3 regions of the Pseudomonas sp. AC211 genome follow, and region 2 is predicted to be linked to each of the others. Evidence: predicted binding sites of a transcription regulator. Region 2 holds the regulator's gene; each other region holds the start of a gene.

Region 1 (5,989 bases), 3.1 Mb from region 2:
CTGATCGGCAATGGCGTGGTGGTTGCACCTGACGCCCTGATGCGCGAAATCATCAAGCTGGAAGAGAAGGGTGTTCCGGTGCGCGATCGCCTGCGTATCAGCCCGGCCTGCCCGCTGATCCTGTCGTACCACGTGGCGCTGGATCAGGCCCGTGAGCGCGCCCGTGGCGAAGCCAAAATCGGCACCACCGGTCGTGGCATCGGCCCGGCATACGAAGACAAAGTGGCCCGTCGTGGTCTGCGAGTAGGTGACCTGTTCCACCGCGAGCGTTTTGCCGCCAAGCTCGGCGAGTTGCTGGACTACCACAACTTCGTGCTGGTGAATTACTACAAAGAGCCGGCCATCGACTTTCAGAAAACCCTGGACGAGTGCATGGAATACGCCGAGCTGCTGAAGCCGATGATGGCCGACGTGACGTCCGTGTTGCACGACATGCGCCGCGACGGCAAAGACATCATGTTCGAAGGCGCGCAAGGTTCGTTGCTCGACATCGACCACGGCACCTATCCCTACGTCACCAGCTCCAACACCACGGCGGGCGGTATCGCTACCGGTTCGGGCTTTGGTCCGATGTACCTGGATTACATCCTCGGTATCACCAAGGCCTACACCACGCGCGTTGGTTCGGGTCCGTTCCCGACTGAGCTGTTTGACGACGTCGGTGCGTTCCTCGCCAAGCGCGGCCACGAGTTCGGCGCGACCACCGGCCGTGCTCGTCGTTGCGGCTGGTTCGACGCCGTTATCCTGCGTCGCGCCATCGAAATCAACAGCATCTCGGGCCTGTGCCTGACCAAGCTGGACGTTCTCGACGGTCTGGAAACCATCCGCATCTGCGTGGGCTACAAAAACGAAAACGGCGCGGTCATCGACGCCCCAACCGACGCTGACAGCTACATCGGCCTGGAGCCGGTGTACGAAGAAGTGCCGGGCTGGAGCGAGTCGACGCTGGGCGCCAAGAGCCTGGATGAGCTGCCGGCCAATGCCCGCGCCTACATCAAGCGCGTGGAAGAGTTGGTCGGCGCGCCGATCGACATTATCTCCACTGGCCCGGACCGCAACGAAACCATCGTATTGCGTCATCCGTTCGCCTAAGGGCTGGCGCCGTCGCTTACGACGGTTAACGAAAAGGGTCGCCAATTGGCGGCCCTTTTTCGTTTCTGAGCGTCTGGTCAGGTGTGGCGGCATGGCACTTGCTGTGCTCAAGTTATCCCAGCAGTTGCCGTCACATCAGGTGACGGATATTGGAGGTTTGTCGTGTCAGCCATCGTTTCTCTCTTGCGTAGCCGCTTGCTGCGCCCGGTCTTCATTGCACTCGGAATTGCACTGCTGGTGCAGGTCCTGGTGGCCGTTGCACTAACTCGGAGCACGGTCGGTGCGCTGGAGGTCGATCTGGGCACGCGCCTGGGTTCTGACACTCAGCGGCTTAAGTCCGAATTGGAGGAGGCGGGGCGCGAGCTTTCGTCCGGGCTGGGCACGTTGTCTACTCGCACCCGGGAGCGGCTGGCGGCAGGCCTTTCCGGTCGCTTGAAAGAAGAGCAGGCGCAAATGCGCGCGACTCTTGAGCAGAATCTGAAGGATTCAGCCAATGACATGGCCCAACTGCTCGCAGCGGTGGCGCCGCGTGCGATGTGGGACAACGACGGTCCGGCGCTTTCTGAATTTGCCCGCCGTGCGCAGCGCAATCCGAACGTGCTGTTCGTGGTGTACGACGATGCGCAAGGCCAGCATCTGACCCGCTACCTCAATCGCGAGAATCCGCTGATCAAGGCACTGATGGAGAAGGGCGAGGGCGAGCGGGCGCTTGATAAGGTGCTCAACGCTGCGCGTAACGACAAATCCGTTTACCTCATCGAGGCACCGATCAGCCCCAATGGTGTGGAGATCGGCAAGGTGCTCATGGGCGTGTCCACTGCCTCGGTTGAGCAGCAACTGGTTGCTTTGGACAAACGCTTCGCTGCGCTGATTGCCAGCGGTGATCAGTTAGTTGCTGATAGTTTGTCTGGCGCCGCCACAGAAAGTACCGCCGCCCTTACTGCGCGCCTGAAAGCCGCGCAAACCGAAACGGCCGGCATGGCCAATGGCGCCCGCGCCTCGGTGCAGGAATCTGCCGCCACGCTGAAATGGCGCATCGGTTTGGGCTTGGTGCTGGTGGGCTTTTGCGTGTTGCTAACGCTGGCGATCGTGCTGGGGCGGCGGGTGGTGAGCAAGCTGCACTTGCAGATTGCTGCGCTGAACGATTTGGCAGCGGGCGAGGGCGATTTGACCCGCCGCATCGAAGTCACCAGCCGCGACGAGATTGGCGACATGGCCATTGCCGTGAATCGCTTTGTCGAGGAATTGCAGCCCATCGTGCGTGAGGCGGGCGAGGTCGCGGTCAGCACTGGCGTCGAAATCAAAGGCCTGGCCACTCGCAGCGTTGCGGCCGAAGCGGCAGCTGAACGTCAGCGTGATGAAGTGGCCGGCAGTCTCGAGGCGTTGGCGGTGATGGCTGGCGATGCGCAGGCTGAAAGTCGCGCTATGCAGGCGGCCTTGCAGCGCGTGGTGTCGATTCGTCAGGACGCCAACGAGAACGCCGTAATCGCCACGAAGGTCGGCGCCTTGATTGAAGAGCTGGTGTCACGCGTCGATGCCGGTTCGGCGGTGATCGAGCGACTGGCGCGTCAGAGTGAGCAAATCGAAATGGTGCTGACCGTTATCCATGGTATCGCCGAGCAAACCAACCTATTGGCGCTCAATGCGGCCATCGAGGCGGCGCGGGCGGGCGAGACCGGTCGAGGCTTCGCTGTGGTGGCGGACGAGGTGCGCGCGCTGGCCAGTAAGACGCAGCAGTCCACAGGCGATATCCAGTCGCATATCACTGCTCTTCAGCAAGGTGCACGTGAGGCGGTGTCGGTGATTGGTCGTGCGGGTCAGCAGGCCAATGAAGGTTTGGCTGCGTTGCGTGACAGCGAGCGGTTGCAGTTGTCGGTGCAGGCGGCGGTGGATGACGTTCATGCTGCAATCAAGGCGGCCACCCAGGCGGCCGCGCATCAAGCCGAAGGTGCCGATGCAGTTCGAGGTCGCGTAGAGGTTATTCACGCAGAAGCGCAGCGTGCCGCCGAAGCGGGTGCGGCGACAGCGGCAAGCGGTCGTGTGCTGGATGGGTTGGCGTCGCGGCTTAAATCCAGTTTGGGTCAGTTCCGCGTTTAACGGCGCGTTCGTTGGAGAGGTCGGGCGTTCCCGGCTTCTTTAATGGCCGCCGCTGGCCATATGGCAGGCACAAAAAAACCGGCCTAAGCCGGTCTTTTTTGTTGCTGAGGTTGGTAGTACCTCAGTCTAAATTGGTGCCCAGGAGAAGACTCGAACTTCCACGATGTTGCCATCGCTAGGACCTGAACCTAGTGCGTCTACCAATTCCGCCACCTGGGCGTTGAGTTCGTTGATTGCTCAAGTACTTTCAACTACAACAACGTTTGCCGTCGTTGTGGGCGCGAAATATACGGACCAGTTTGAATGTTGTAAACCCCTGATGTGAAAAAAAACTTTATTCGTTCACGTGAGCAGACCAAGATAGCGTTTTCGCGCTTCAATAGGCGCAAGACACTTACTTCTCTATATAGATAAGGCGAACCCTCTCTAATGGCCGATTGGCAATCCCTCGATCCCGAGGCCGCTCGTGAAGCGGAAAAATACGAAAACCCTATCCCAAGTCGTGAGCTGATTCTTCAGCATCTGGCGGATCGCGGTTCGCCAGCCAACCGCGAGCAGTTGGTAGAAGAGTTCGGCCTCACCACTGAAGAGCAGCTTGAAGCCTTGCGTCGTCGCCTGCGGGCGATGGAGCGTGACGGCCAGTTGATCTACACCCGTCGTGGCACCTACGCGCCGGTCGATAAACTCGACCTTATCCTCGGTCGCATCAGCGGTCACCGCGATGGCTTCGGTTTCCTCATTCCGGATGACGGCAGTGATGACCTTTTCCTGAGCCCTGCTCAGATGCGTCTAGTCTTCGATGGCGACCGTGCCCTAGCGCGCGTTACCGGCCTTGACCGCCGTGGTCGCCGTGAAGGTGCGGTAGTGGAAGTGATTTCCCGCGCCCACGAAACCATCGTTGGTCGCTATTACGAAGAAAGCGGCATCGGCTTTGTCGTCGCAGACAATCCGAAAATCCAGCAGGAGGTGCTGGTCACGCCGGGTCGCAACGCCAGCGCCAAACAAGGCCAGTTCGTTGAGGTGAAAATCACCCATTGGCCAACGCCGCGCTTCCAGCCTCAGGGCGACGTGGTTGAAGTGGTCGGCAACTATATGGCGCCGGGCATGGAAATCGACGTGGCGCTGCGCAGTTACGACATTCCTCACGTATGGCCTGAAGCGGTGCTCAAAGAAGCCGCCAAGCTCAAGCCTGAAGTGGAAGAGAAAGACAAAGAAAAACGCATCGACCTGCGCCATCTTCCGTTCGTTACCATCGACGGCGAAGACGCCCGCGACTTCGACGACGCGGTATTTTGCGAGAAGAACGGCAGCAACTGGCGCCTGTTCTCCGGCGGCTGGAAGCTGTACGTCGCCATTGCCGACGTTTCGCACTACGTGAAAATCGGCTCGGCCCTCGATGACGAATCGCAAGTGCGCGGCAACTCGGTGTACTTCCCCGAGCGCGTAATCCCCATGCTGCCGGAAGAGCTGTCGAACGGCCTCTGCTCGTTGAACCCCAAGGTCGACCGCTTGGCGATGGTCTGCGAGATGAGCATCTCCAAGACCGGCAAGATGACCGACTACCAGTTCTACGAAGCGGTCATCCACTCCCACGCGCGCCTGACCTACAACAAAGTCAGCGCCATTCTCGAAACGCCGAAAAGCGCCGAAGCTAAAGCCTTGCGCACCGAGTACGCCGACGTGGTGCCGCACCTCAAGCAGCTGTACTCGCTGTATCAGGTGCTGCTGGCTGCTCGCCATGAGCGCGGCGCCATCGATTTCGAAACTCAGGAAACCCGCATCATATTCGGCTCTGGCCGTAAGATCGCTGAGATCCGTCCGACCACTCGTAACGATGCCCACAAGCTGATCGAGGAATGCATGCTGGCCGCCAACGTGGCCACCGCCGAGTTCCTTAAGAAGCACGAGATTCCTGCTTTGTATCGCGTGCACGATGGTCCGCCGCCAGAGCGTCTGGAAAAGCTCAAGGCATTCCTCGGTGAGCTGGGCTTGTCGCTGCAACGCGGCAAATCCAAAGAAGGCCCGTCGCCCAAGGACTACCAAGCGTTGCTGGAAGGTATTCGCGAACGGCCGGATTACCACCTGATTCAAACCGTCATGCTGCGCTCGTTGAGCCAGGCGGTTTACAGCGCCGATAACCAGGGCCACTTCGGCCTGAATTACGAGGCGTACACGCACTTCACCTCGCCGATTCGCCGTTATCCGGACTTGCTCACGCACCGCGCCATCCGCAGCGTCATTCGCTCGAAGATGGACACGCCGCACGTCAAGCGTGCTGGCGCGATGATGATTCCGAAAGCGCGCATTTACCCGTATGACGAACCCGCGCTGGAGCAACTCGGCGAGCAGTGCTCGTTGTCCGAACGCCGCGCCGACGAAGCCACCCGTGACGTGGTGAACTGGCTCAAGTGCGAATTCATGAAAGACCGCGTGGGCGAGAGCTTCCCAGGCGTGATCACGGCTGTGACCGGTTTCGGCTTGTTTGTTGAGCTCAAAGACATCTACGTCGAAGGCCTGGTGCACGTCACCGCCTTGCCGGGTGATTACTACCATTTCGACCCGGTTCACCACCGTCTGGCGGGCGAGCGCACCGGCCGCAGCTTCCGTCTCGGCGACAGCATCGACGTCAAAGTCATGCGCGTTGATCTGGACGAACGCAAAATCGACTTCGAGCTTGCTCAAGCCGCTATCGATGCGCCAATCGGCCGTAAGGGCCGCACATCGACGGCGGCCAAAAGGCGGTGCGCGTGAGCGTGCTGAAAGGCGAACGCAGCACCTACTTCCGGCAGCGCTGACGTAA
Region 2 (5,989 bases):
CGGCGTGTGATGCTGATGGACGCCGACCTCGGCTTGGCCAACGTCGACGTGCTGTTGGGCCTGTCGGCCAAGCGCACCCTGGCCGACGTCATCAGTGGCGAATGCGAGCTGCGCGACGTGCTGCTGCAAGGGCCGGGCGGCATCCGCATCGTGCCGGCAGCCTCCGGCACGCAAAGCATGGTGCAGCTCACGCCCATGCAACACGCTGGCCTGATTCAGGCGTTCAGCGACATCAGTGACAACCTCGACGTATTGGTGATCGACACCGCCGCCGGTATCGGCGATGCGGTGGTGAGTTTTGTGCGCGCGGCCCAGGAAGTGATTGTGGTGGTGTGCGATGAGCCCACTTCCATCACCGACGCCTACGCCCTGATCAAACTGCTGAACCGCGACCACGGCATGAGCCGTTTCCGCGTACTCGCCAATATGGCGCACAGCCCACAGGAAGGTCGCAACCTCTTTGCTAAGCTGACCAAAGTGACTGATCGTTTCCTCGACGTCGCCTTGCAATACGTCGGCGCTGTGCCTTACGACGAGTCGGTACGCAAGGCGGTACAGAAGCAACGCGCAGTTTATGAGGCCTTCCCTCGCTCCAAGTGCGCGCTGGCATTCAAGGCCATCGCGCAGAAGGTCGACACCTGGCCGTTACCAGCCAATCCGCGTGGGCACTTGGAGTTCTTCGTGGAGCGTCTGGTCCAGCAACCGCTTGCTGATACGGCCGTATGACATCAGGCAATGGGCTCCGTATGTATAGCAAGGCACAGGCGCAGGACTCCCAGCACCAGTTGATCGAGCGTTACGCGCCTCTGGTCAAACGCATCGCCTACCACTTGCTGGCACGTTTGCCGGCAAGCGTGCAGGTGGAAGATCTGATCCAGGCCGGCATGATCGGTCTGCTTGAAGCGTCAAAGAAATACGACTCCAGCAAAGGCGCCAGTTTTGAAACTTTCGCCGGCATTCGCATACGTGGATCTATGCTGGATGAGGTACGCAAGGGCGATTGGGCACCGCGTTCGGTGCACCGCAACAGTCGCATGGTCAGTGACGCAATCCGAAAAATTGAAGCCCGAACGGGTAGAGACGCTAAAGATCAAGAAGTTGCGGCCGAACTCCAATTGAGTCTCGAGGATTACTACGGCATTCTTGGCGACACTTTGGGCAGCCGCTTGTTCAGTTTCGACGACCTTCTTCAGGACGGCGAGCACACAGGTCTGCGTGAAGACGCTGGCATTACCCACTTCGAGCCTTCGCGCGATCTGGAAGATGAACGCTTCCAATCGGCATTGGCGGCGGCCATCTCTGGACTGCCTGAACGTGAACAGTTGGTGTTGTCGCTGTATTACGACGAAGAACTGAATCTCAAGGAAATTGGCGAAGTGCTGGGGGTCAGCGAATCGCGGGTCAGCCAGTTGCATAGCCAGTGTGCCGCTCGTTTGCGTGCACGCTTGAGCGAGTGGCGCGCTAGCTGAGCGGCACTGCCAGTTTCTCGATTCAACGCGCATCCAGGTGCTGGGTGCGTTTAGGACTGTACGGAGGTCGACTTGGACAAAAACATGAAAATCCTCATCGTTGACGACTTCTCAACGATGCGACGGATCATCAAGAACCTCTTGCGTGACTTGGGATTCACCAACACCGCTGAGGCTGATGACGGAACCACCGCTTTACCCATGCTGCAAAGCGGCAGCTTCGACTTTCTCGTCACTGACTGGAACATGCCGGGTATGACCGGTATCGACCTGTTGCGTGCGGTTCGCGCCGATGACCGTCTCAAGCACCTGCCGGTGCTGATGGTGACCGCCGAGGCCAAGCGCGATCAGATTATCGAAGCGGCGCAGGCCGGGGTGAATGGCTACGTAGTGAAGCCGTTCACAGCTCAAGTGCTGAAAGAGAAGATCGAAAAAATCTTCGAGCGTGTTAACGGCTGATCCCGGCCGTGGGGGCAATATGGCGCACGACGATCTACCCATGGGCGACCTTGAGTCGTCCCTAAAATCCAATGCCCGCGAGCTCGTTGATAGCCTTGAGAAAGGTAATTTTGGCGAAGCGGTGCAGCTCATTCATGAGCTCAACAAAGTGCGTGATCGTGGTCTTTACCACGAAGTGGGAAAACTGACGCGTGAGCTGCACAACGCCATCGTCAACTTCCAGCTTGACCCACGCGTTCCACATGCCAAGGAAGTGTCGCAAATCACCGACGCCACCGAACGCCTGAACTATGTCGTGACGATGACCGAGAAAGCGGCCAATCGCACCATGGATCTGGTGGAGCAGAGTGCGCCGCTGGTTAACGACCTCAACGATGAAGCCACTGCGCTGGGCGCCGACTGGGGTCGCTTTATGCGCCGCGAGTTGGGTGCCGAAGCTTTCCGCGAATTGGCCAAACGCATCGAACTGTTTCTCGCCCGAAGCGAACGTGACAGCAGCAAATTGTCGGGGCACCTCAACGACATTCTGCTCGCCCAGGATTACCAGGACCTCACCGGTCAGGTGATCAAGCGCGTTACGCAACTGGTTACCGAAGTGGAAAGCAACCTGCTGAAACTGGTGCTTATGGCCAGCCAAGTGGACCGTTTCGCAGGTATCGAGCACGACCATGCCGTGCTGCGCGCCGAGCAAGAACAACAAAAAGAGCCTTCTCATGGTGAAGGTCCGCAGATTCATGCCGATAAGCGTGAAGACGTCGCTTCCAATCAGGACGACGTGGACGATCTGCTATCAAGCTTGGGATTCTAGGGAGCACACAGATGAGCTTCGGCGCCGATGAAGAAATCCTCCAGGACTTCCTGGTAGAGGCCGGCGAAATTCTTGAGCAGTTATCGGAACAATTGGTCGAGCTGGAAAGCCGCCCGGATGATTCCAATCTGCTCAATGCGATTTTCCGCGGATTCCACACCGTCAAAGGTGGCGCCGGCTTCCTCCAGCTCAATGAGCTGGTGGAGTGCTGCCACATTGCCGAGAACGTGTTCGACATCCTGCGCAAGGGTGAACGGCGCGTTGACTCGGAGTTGATGGACGTCGTTCTCGAAGCTCTTGATGCCGTCAACGGCATGTTTTCTGAAGTGCGCGAACGCACCACGCCGACACCGGCTACGCCAGAGCTGTTGGCGGCGCTGGCGCGTTTGGCCGAGCCGCAGAGCGCCGCAGAATTGGCCGCTGCGACTGCCGAACCAGAGGCTGAACCCGAACCCGACGTTGCCGAGGCGCCTGCTGCGGCAGAAGCCTCTGGCGATATCACCGACAGCGAATTCGAGCAACTGCTCGATGCCCTGCACGACGAGCCCAAAGCGCCCGTAGCAGCCGCCAGCGGCGATGAAATTACCGACGACGAATTCGAATCGCTGCTCGACCAGTTGCACGGCAAGGGCCAGTTCGCTGCTGCCCCGGCCGCGCCCGCTGCGCCGGTCAGCGTGCCGCCTGCCAGTGCGGCCCCGGCTGCTGCCGGTGGTGGCGATGAAATTACCGATGACGAATTTGAAGCGCTGCTGGACCAGTTGCATGGCAAAGGCAAATTCGTTGAACCCGTCGCTGAACCGCAAACACCCGCCGCGCCAGTAGCAGCGGCAACGCCTGCCGCGAGTGGCGCGGGTGACAACATCACCGACGATGAATTCGAGGCCTTGCTGGATCAACTGCACGGCCAAGGCAAATTCGTAGAACCCGCTGCCCAGGCGCCAGTGCCGGCCGCCGCCGCGCCGGCGAAAGCCGCTGCACCTGCGCCCAAGCCTGCCGCGAAAGCCGAGCCGGCCAAACCTGCCGCCCCGGCTAAACCTGCCGCTGCGCCGGCCCCTGCGCCCGCTGCTGCCGCCGCTGATAAAGCCGGCCCGGCTGCCGAAGCGGAAACCACCGTGCGCGTCGACACCGCGCGGTTGGACGAAATCATGAACATGGTCGGCGAGTTGGTGCTGGTGCGTAACCGTCTGGTGCGCCTGGGGCTTAACAGCGGCGACGAGAACATGTCCAAGGCCGTATCCAACCTCGACGTGGTCACGGCGGATCTGCAAACCGCGGTGATGAAAACCCGCATGCAGCCAATCAAGAAAGTGTTCGGGCGCTTCCCACGTCTGGTTCGCGATCTGGCCCGTAGCCTTAAGAAAGAAATCAACCTGGAGTTGGTCGGTGAAGAAACCGACCTCGACAAAAACCTGGTTGAGGCACTGGCCGACCCGTTGGTTCACTTGGTGCGCAACTCGGTGGACCACGGTATCGAGTCGCCGGAAAAACGCGAAGCCGCCGGCAAAAGCCGCGGCGGCAAAATCGTGCTGTCGGCGCAGCAAGAGGGTGACCACATCCTGCTGTCGATTTCGGACGACGGCAACGGCATGGACCCCGACGTCTTGCGCGCCAAAGCGGTGGAGAAGGGCGTGCTCGACAAAGACGCCGCCGACCGCCTCAGCGAAGCCGAATGCTACAACCTGATTTTCGCCCCGGGCTTTTCGACCAAAACCGAGATTTCCGACGTGTCCGGCCGTGGCGTGGGCATGGACGTGGTGAAAACCAAGATTTCCCAGCTCAACGGCATCATCAACATTTACTCGGCCAAAGGCCAAGGCACCAAGATCGTCATCAAGGTGCCGCTGACCTTGGCGATCATGCCGACCTTGATGGTCATGCTCGGCAACCAGGCGTTTGCGTTCCCGCTGGTTAACGTCAACGAAATCTTCCACCTCGACCTGTCGCGCACCAACGTGGTCGACGGTCAGGAAGTGGTGATTGTGCGGGACAAAGCTTTGCCGCTGTTCTACCTCAAGCGCTGGCTCATCAGCAGCGCCCAGCACGAAGAGCAGCATGAAGGCCATGTAGTGATTCTGTCGGTGGGCACGCAGCGTATCGGCTTTGTGGTCGATCAGTTGGTGGGCCAGGAAGAAGTCGTGATCAAGCCGCTGGGCAAGATGCTCCAAGGCACTCCGGGAATGTCCGGGGCCACCATCACAGGTGATGGGCGCATTGCCCTGATTCTGGATGTGCCGAGCATGCTCAAGCGTTACGCACGCCGCATCTGATGCGGTGTGTCACTCAGCGTAGATAAGGCATGGAGCGTGGCATTTACGGGACGTAAATAAGCGCTCCGCCTGCTTGCGCAGCACCAAGCGCGACGGCCCAACCGGGCCTCGGGCGGGTTCAAAGGAGCGGTTATGGCAGTTAAGGTTCTGGTGGTAGACGATTCCGGCTTTTTCCGCCGGCGTGTCTCGGAGATTCTCTCCGCCGACTCGAATATCCAGGTCGTTGGCACTGCCACCAATGGTCGCGAAGCGATCGATCAGGCCCTTGCCCTCAAGCCTGACGTGATCACCATGGACTACGAAATGCCGATGATGGATGGCATTACGGCCGTGCGTCACATCATGCAGCGCTGTCCCACTCCGGTACTGATGTTCTCCTCGCTCACCCACGAAGGCGCGCGTGTCACGCTCGATGCGCTGGATGCCGGTGCGGTTGATTTCCTGCCGAAGAACTTCGAAGACATCTCGCGCAATCCCGAGAAGGTCAAACAACTGCTGTGCGAGAAGGTGCATACCATCGCCCGCAGTAACCGCCGCTACAGCGGTATGCCTGCTGCCGCGCCGGCACCTGCGCCCAGTCATGCGCCTGCCGCCAGCTCTTCCAGCACCGCCACCAGCAGCACGCCTGCGCGCCCCGCGCCAGTTGCGCCACGGCCGGCTGCTGCAGCGCCTGCTGCCAGCTCCAGCGCAGCGCCCAAGCGCAAGGCTTACAAACTGTTGGCCATCGGCACCTCGACCGGCGGCCCGGTTGCGCTGCAACGGGTACTGACCCAACTTCCAGCGAATTTCCCCGCGCCCATCGTCCTGATTCAGCACATGCCGGCTGCCTTCACCAAGGCGTTTGCCGAGCGCTTGGACAAGCTGTGCAAAATCAGCGTGAAAGAGGCGGAAGACGGCGACCAACTGCGCCCCGGCCTGGCCTTGCTGGCGCCCGGTGGCAAACAAATGATGGTCGACGGCCGTGGCACGGTAAAAATTCTGCCGGG
Region 3 (5,989 bases), 340 kb from region 2:
CGTTGCAGGATTTCCAGCTGCGCTGCGCTGAGTCGTTCGGCCTGGACAGCGTCGGCCATATCGCCGAGGTGCTGTGCCACAGCGCGGTGCCGTTCGCGCGCTGGCTGGCCAGCGACGAGGTGCGCCTGCATTCGGCAGCGGTGGTCAGCGAACACCTCGACCGTCTCGGTGTGCCGCACACCATGCAAGAAGGCGTATTGCCGGGCTTCAACCGCATTCGCTACGACTACCCCGAGCAGCCTTTGGTCTCCATTTTGGTACCCACCAAAGACCAGTTGGCGTTGCTGCAACGCTGCGTCGAAACCTTGTTGGAGAAAACCGCTTACTCGAATTACGAGCTGCTGATTATCGACAACGCCAGCGAAACCGAAGAAGCCAAAGCCTGGCTGGCCGGCATCGAGCAGTTGAACAGCGAGCAGATTCGGGTGGTGCGTTATCCAGGGCCGTTCAACTTCTCGGCTATTAATAACGCGGCCGCCGCTGTCGCGCGCGGCGAGTATCTGGTGCTGCTGAACAACGACACGGCGATTCTGCGTGAAGACTGGCTGGACGAATTGCTCAACCACGCGCGGCGCCCGGAAGTGGGCATCGTCGGCGCCAAGCTGTTGTTCCCCAGCGGCCATATTCAGCACGCCGGTGTGGTGCTGGGGCTTAGCGGGCCGGCGGACCATCCGTTCCTTGGCGACGCCGGCGACAGCGCCGGTTACATGCAGCGCCTGTTGGTGGCGCAGAACTATTCGGCGGTAACGGCGGCTTGCCTGATCATCCGCAAAGAGGTGTACGACGCGGTTGGCGGGCTGGATGAGGTGGTGTTCAAGGTTTCGTACAACGACGTCGACCTGTGCCTGAAGGTGCGCGAAGCCGGCTACCTGAGCGTGTGGACGCCTTACTCGGTGCTGTTGCACGAGGGCAGCGTCAGCCAGAAGTCGGGCGTTGAAACCCTGGCGCAGGAACAAAAGCTCAAACGGTTCCGCAGTGAACAGGCGGCGATGTACCAGAAGTGGCTGCCGCTGCTGGCGCGCGACCCGGCCTACAACCAGAACCTGACGCTGGCCAACAAAGGCTTCGAGCTGGATCCGATTCGTGGCGCCATCTGGCAACCCTTCGTGCGGGCGCCGCTGCCGCGCATTCTGGTGCACCCGGCCGATCGTGGCGGTTGCGGCCATTACCGGGTGCGTCAGCCGTTCACCGCCATGCAGCGCGAGGGCGTGGCGGATGGAGTGATCAGCGAAACCCTGTTGCACCCAGTCGAGCTGGAGCGGTTCCAGAGCGATGTGATCATCTTCCAGCGCCAGGTCACCGATGCGCAGCTGGAATCGATGGCCGAGATCAAGCAGCTGTCGAACGCCTTCCGTGTGTACGAGCTGGACGACTACCTGCCCAACCTGCCGCTGAAAAGCGTGCACCGCGCGGACATGCCCAAAGACGTGCTGCGCTCATTGCGCAAGGCGCTGACGCTGGTCGACCGCTTCGTGGTGTCGACGCAGCCGTTGGCCGAGGCGCTTGCCGGCATGCATGACGATATTCGGGTGGTGCTGAACCGGCTGCCGACCAACTGGTGGAACGGTTTGAACAGCGAGCGCCGCGTTGGACGCAAGCCGCGAGTCGGGTGGGCCGGTGGGGTAGGGCATACGGGCGATCTGGAACTGATTGCCGATGTGGTGCGTGATCTGGCGGATGAAGTGGAATGGGTGTTCTTTGGCCTGTGCCCGGATAAGTTGCGGCCCTACGTGACCGAGTACTACCCAGGCGTAACCATCGACAAGTACCCGACGATTCTTGCCTCGTTGAACCTTGACCTGGCCCTAGCGCCGTTGGAGCAGAACCAGTTCAACGACTGCAAGAGTAATCTGCGACTCCTTGAGTACGGCTTCCTCGGTTTCCCGGTGATCTGCACCGATGCTGTGTGCTATCGCTGCGACTTGCCCGTCACGCGGGTGAAAAACCGCTACAAAGACTGGATGGACGCCATTCGCATGCACCTGGCTGACCTGGATGCAACGGCGAAAATGGGCGATGACTTGCAGACCATTATTCGTCGCGACTGGATGCTCGAAGGCGAGAATGTGCGCAATTGGGCGAAAGCCTGGATGCCGGACTAGACTCATCGCGGTACTTGGAAGGGGCTTCACAGCGGTGATAGCCCCTTTTTTATTCGCGTCAGAAAACAGTAAGCCCGATCGCCAGGATGGCTAAGTGCCGGTTTTGTTTGAAAATTGGCGTCACTTAAACGGCTGGGTGGGTAAGCGAGGCGCTGGAGATGGCTTGGCCACGTGCAAAAATTTTCATCGAGCCCTTTAGTTCTGCGGCCTGTGCCGATACAGAAAGTGTGGAAGCGGTTTGCACCGGTTCAGCAAGCAGCCAGCAAAATTTTTGAAAATTTTGCTAAAGCTCCAAGAACTAGCGCCGATAAACACTTCGAATGCGAATTCTAGGGGCGCCTGAGCTGCAGGCCCTGAACGTCGCAAGCTCAGGCAAATACTAGGTACTCGGGAGACGCCCAAATGGCACTTACAGTTAACACGAACATTGCATCGCTCAACACTCAGCGCAACTTGAACGCTTCGTCCAACTCGCTGAATACCTCGCTGCAACGTCTGTCCACCGGTAACCGCATCAACAGCGCCAAAGACGACGCTGCCGGTCTGCAGATCTCTAACCGTCTGACCAACCAGATCAGCGGCCTGAACGTAGCGACCCGTAACGCCAACGATGGTATCTCTCTGTCGCAAACCGCTGAAGGCGCGCTGCAACAGTCGACCAACATTCTGCAGCGTATCCGTGACCTGTCCATCCAGGCAGCCAACGGCTCGAACAGCGACACCGACCGTGCCGCTCTGCAAAAAGAAGTATCGGCCCAACAAGCTGAACTGAGCCGTATTGCTGACACCACCACCTTCGGTGGTCGCAAACTGCTTGACGGTTCGTTCGGTACCACTAGCTTCCAAGTGGGTTCCAACGCTTACGAAACCATCGACGTTTCGCTGAAAAATGCTTCTGCTACCTCGCTGGGTTCGTACCAGATCGGTGGCGGCGCAAGCACTGACAGCGCCGGCGCTTCGGCTGCTGGTGGCACTGTGTCTGCAAGCATCGCAGCAAGCGGCGCTGGCTTCTCGGCTAACACCATCACCGTTGTTGGTGGCGGTCAAACCAAAGACGTAGCCGTAACCTCCGGCGACAGCGCCAAATCGATTGCTGGCAAGTTCGACGGCGCCATCTCGGGCCTCAGCGCTTCGGCTCGTAACGTTGTACAGGCTGACGTGAACATTACTTCCGGCGCTGCCAGCTTCTCGCTGAGCGTAGGTAGCCAATCGGTTGCCATCGTCGGTGTGACTGACTCCAAAGGTCTGGCTGATCAGATCAACTCGAACGCCGGTAAGCTGAACGTAACTGCGAACTACGATTCGAAAACTGACAAGGTGACCATTACTTCGGCCACTGGTGAAAACATTGTCTTCGGTGCTGACAGCGCTTCGTCGACCGGTACCATCAACCTGGCTGCACAAGGTTCTGACGGTACTTTCAGCGCCGAGACCGATGTTCGTGCCGCAGGTGGTAAAGCGATCGGGTACGTCGAGTTGAACTCGCCGAACTCCTACGCCCTCACCGGTACTTCGACTGAAGTGTTTGGCGACCAGGCTGCCGACCTGAACACCGTTTCGGATGTGGATATCTCCACCGCTGACGGCGCTCAACGTGCAATCGCTGTAATCGACAACGCACTGCAAAACATCGATGCTCAGCGTGCGGACCTCGGTGCTGTACAGAACCGCTTCGACAACACCATCAGCAACCTGCAGAACATCTCTGAGAACGCTGACGCTGCTCGTAGCCGGATCAAAGACACCGACTTCGCTGCTGAAACTGCAAAGCTGTCGAAAAACCAAGTACTGCAACAAGCTGGTACCGCGATTCTGGCTCAAGCTAACCAACTGCCACAGTCGGTTCTCAGTCTGCTGCAATAACGCAGAAAGAGACGCCAAAATCGGTGGGAGGAAGGGGATGACCCTTCCTCCCATTTGGCCATTGTGAGGTGTCTAAAATGGATGTTTCCAATATCACGTCGGTTTGCCGCTCTGCCCAGACAAGCTCGTGACGGGCAAGTGCCGGTAGGGTCTGCTCAGCAGGCTGCAAAACAGACGGCGTCCGCTGCAAGTGCGGATACCAGCTCCGACGCTCAGGCCGACAGTGGAAGTATTGATGCAGCAGTTGCTGACATTCAGTCCTTCGTGCAAACGGTTAAGCGTGGTTTGAATTTCAATGTCGATGACTCAAGCGGCGAAGTTGTTGTCAAAGTTATCGATACGGACTCAGGCAAGTTGGTGCGGCAGATTCCTTCCGAGGAATTGCTCAAGCTGGCTGAACGCCTAGAGGACATTCGCAGCCTCATGTTCGAGGCTAAAGCGTGAGTTGGTACGGTTCTTGAGTACAACTCGCCATACCCGTTCCCATAGGGAATTCGGGACGTTTTTTTGACGGAGGTGCGAGATGGCTGGTGTAACTGGCATTGGTTCGGGCGTAAATATTGACGATATCGTGAAGGCGTCTGTGGCGGCGGAGAAAGCGCCCAAGCAGAATCAGATCGATAAGCTCGAATCCAAAACAACGACCAAGTTGACCTCGCTCGGTTCGTTGAAGAGCGCAGTGAGCGAGTTCCAAACCGCCCTGTCGCTGCTCAACAGCCCGACCAGCTTCCTGTCCAAATCGGCGACTTCCACGAACACCACCGCGCTTAGCGCCACTGGCAGCGCCAGTGCCATCGCGGGTAGCTATAAAATCGAAGTGTCGAAACTGGCCAGCAGCAGCAAAATTGCTTCTGCGGCGATCAGTGGCGGCAGCACTGCCAAATTCAACACCGGTTCGCTGGAAATCAAAGTCGGCAGCAACACAGCGCTGACCGTCAATGTCGACAGCACCAACAACACCCTTGCCGGTGTGCGTGACGCCATCAATGCCCAAGGCAAAACCGCCGGGGTGAGCGCCACCATCGTCACCGACAGCCAGGGTTCGCGCCTGGTTCTGAGCAGCACCAAGATGGGTGATGGCAACGACATCACCATGACCGGCACCAGCACCGGTACAGGTAATGCCTCGCTCGAAGACCTGACCTTCCCCGGCGCTACGCTGGATCCTACGACGTTCGCCACGCCCGCCGAGTACGACGCCGCCGTAGCCAAGGGCGGTAAAACCCTGGCCGCTGCGTCGAGCGCCAAGCTGACGATCGACGGGCTGGAAGTGGTGAGCGATTCGAACACCGTCGACAAAGCCATCGATGGTGTGACCATCAAGCTGACCGGCGTTACCAAAGCCGACGAGCCACTGACGCTCAACGTCGCCGATAACACGTCGGCGGTGAAAGCCAACGTGCAGAACTTCGTCACCGCGTACAACAAGATGATGAGCACCGTGAATTCGCTGACCAAAGTGACCACGGTTGCTAACAGCAACCCGGTTGTAGCCGGGCTGGCGGGCGACTCCACGGCGCGCTCGCTGGTGAGTTCGATCCGCAGTGAGTTGGTATCGAACCAGGATAACGGCGGCGCCATTTCGGCCTTGGCCAACCTGGGTATCACCACCAAGACGGACGGTACGCTGGAGGTCAACAGCGCCAAGCTCGACACCGCGATCAGCGAAAACTACGAAGGCGTCGCCGCCTATTTCACCGGCGATGACGGGCTAGCGAGCCGGCTTACGTCTAAGCTCAAACCGTACACCGATGGTGGCGGAATTCTGCAGCAGCGCACCGAGCAACTTTCCAATACCATCACCAGTCTCGATAAGCAGCAGGAAGACTTGGATCTGCGCATGACCGCGTTGCAGACGCGTTTGTACAAACAGTACAACGCCATGGACGCCCTGGTATCGCAGCTCACCAACACCAGCACCGGCCTCATGTCGCAGCTGGACAACCTGCCTGGCCTGGTCAAGAAGAATTAAGTCCCGCTAATTCTCGCCCGGCCGATAGCTTTTTTTGATGAAGAAAAAGTAC

The links. Region 2 encodes FliA, which starts transcription of late flagellar genes. Its sites were predicted from a motif close to CTAAAGTTTNNNNNNNNNNNGCCGNTAA; they were not measured.
Region 1: ACZZZP_RS21515 (methyl-accepting chemotaxis protein) is a predicted target of FliA. The motif match lies at 1,199-1,226, and genes of this name have one in related genera.
Region 3: ACZZZP_RS05610 (flagellin) is a predicted target of FliA. The motif match lies at 2,386-2,413, and genes of this name have one in related genera.

What each region holds. Positions count from the first base shown of each region.
Region 1 is NZ_OZ409830.1:4,556,912-4,562,900, reverse strand. It holds partial or broken gene ACZZZP_RS21520 (adenylosuccinate synthase) at 1-1,092, shown strand, start outside; gene ACZZZP_RS21515 (methyl-accepting chemotaxis protein) at 1,255-3,189, shown strand; tRNA gene ACZZZP_RS21510 (tRNA-Leu) at 3,322-3,408, opposite strand; partial or broken gene rnr (ribonuclease R) at 3,619-5,989, shown strand, end outside.
Region 2 is NZ_OZ409830.1:1,500,828-1,506,816, forward strand. It holds gene fleN (flagellar synthesis regulator FleN) at 1-726, shown strand, start outside; gene fliA (RNA polymerase sigma factor FliA) at 723-1,469, shown strand; gene ACZZZP_RS07330 (chemotaxis response regulator CheY) at 1,554-1,928, shown strand; gene ACZZZP_RS07335 (protein phosphatase CheZ) at 1,948-2,736, shown strand; gene ACZZZP_RS07340 (chemotaxis protein CheA) at 2,748-5,003, shown strand; gene ACZZZP_RS07345 (protein-glutamate methylesterase/protein-glutamine glutaminase) at 5,136-5,989, shown strand, end outside.
Region 3 is NZ_OZ409830.1:1,164,062-1,170,050, forward strand. It holds gene ACZZZP_RS05605 (glycosyltransferase) at 1-2,102, shown strand, start outside; gene ACZZZP_RS05610 (flagellin) at 2,505-3,965, shown strand; gene ACZZZP_RS05615 (flagellar protein FlaG) at 4,047-4,409, shown strand; gene fliD (flagellar filament capping protein FliD) at 4,489-5,937, shown strand.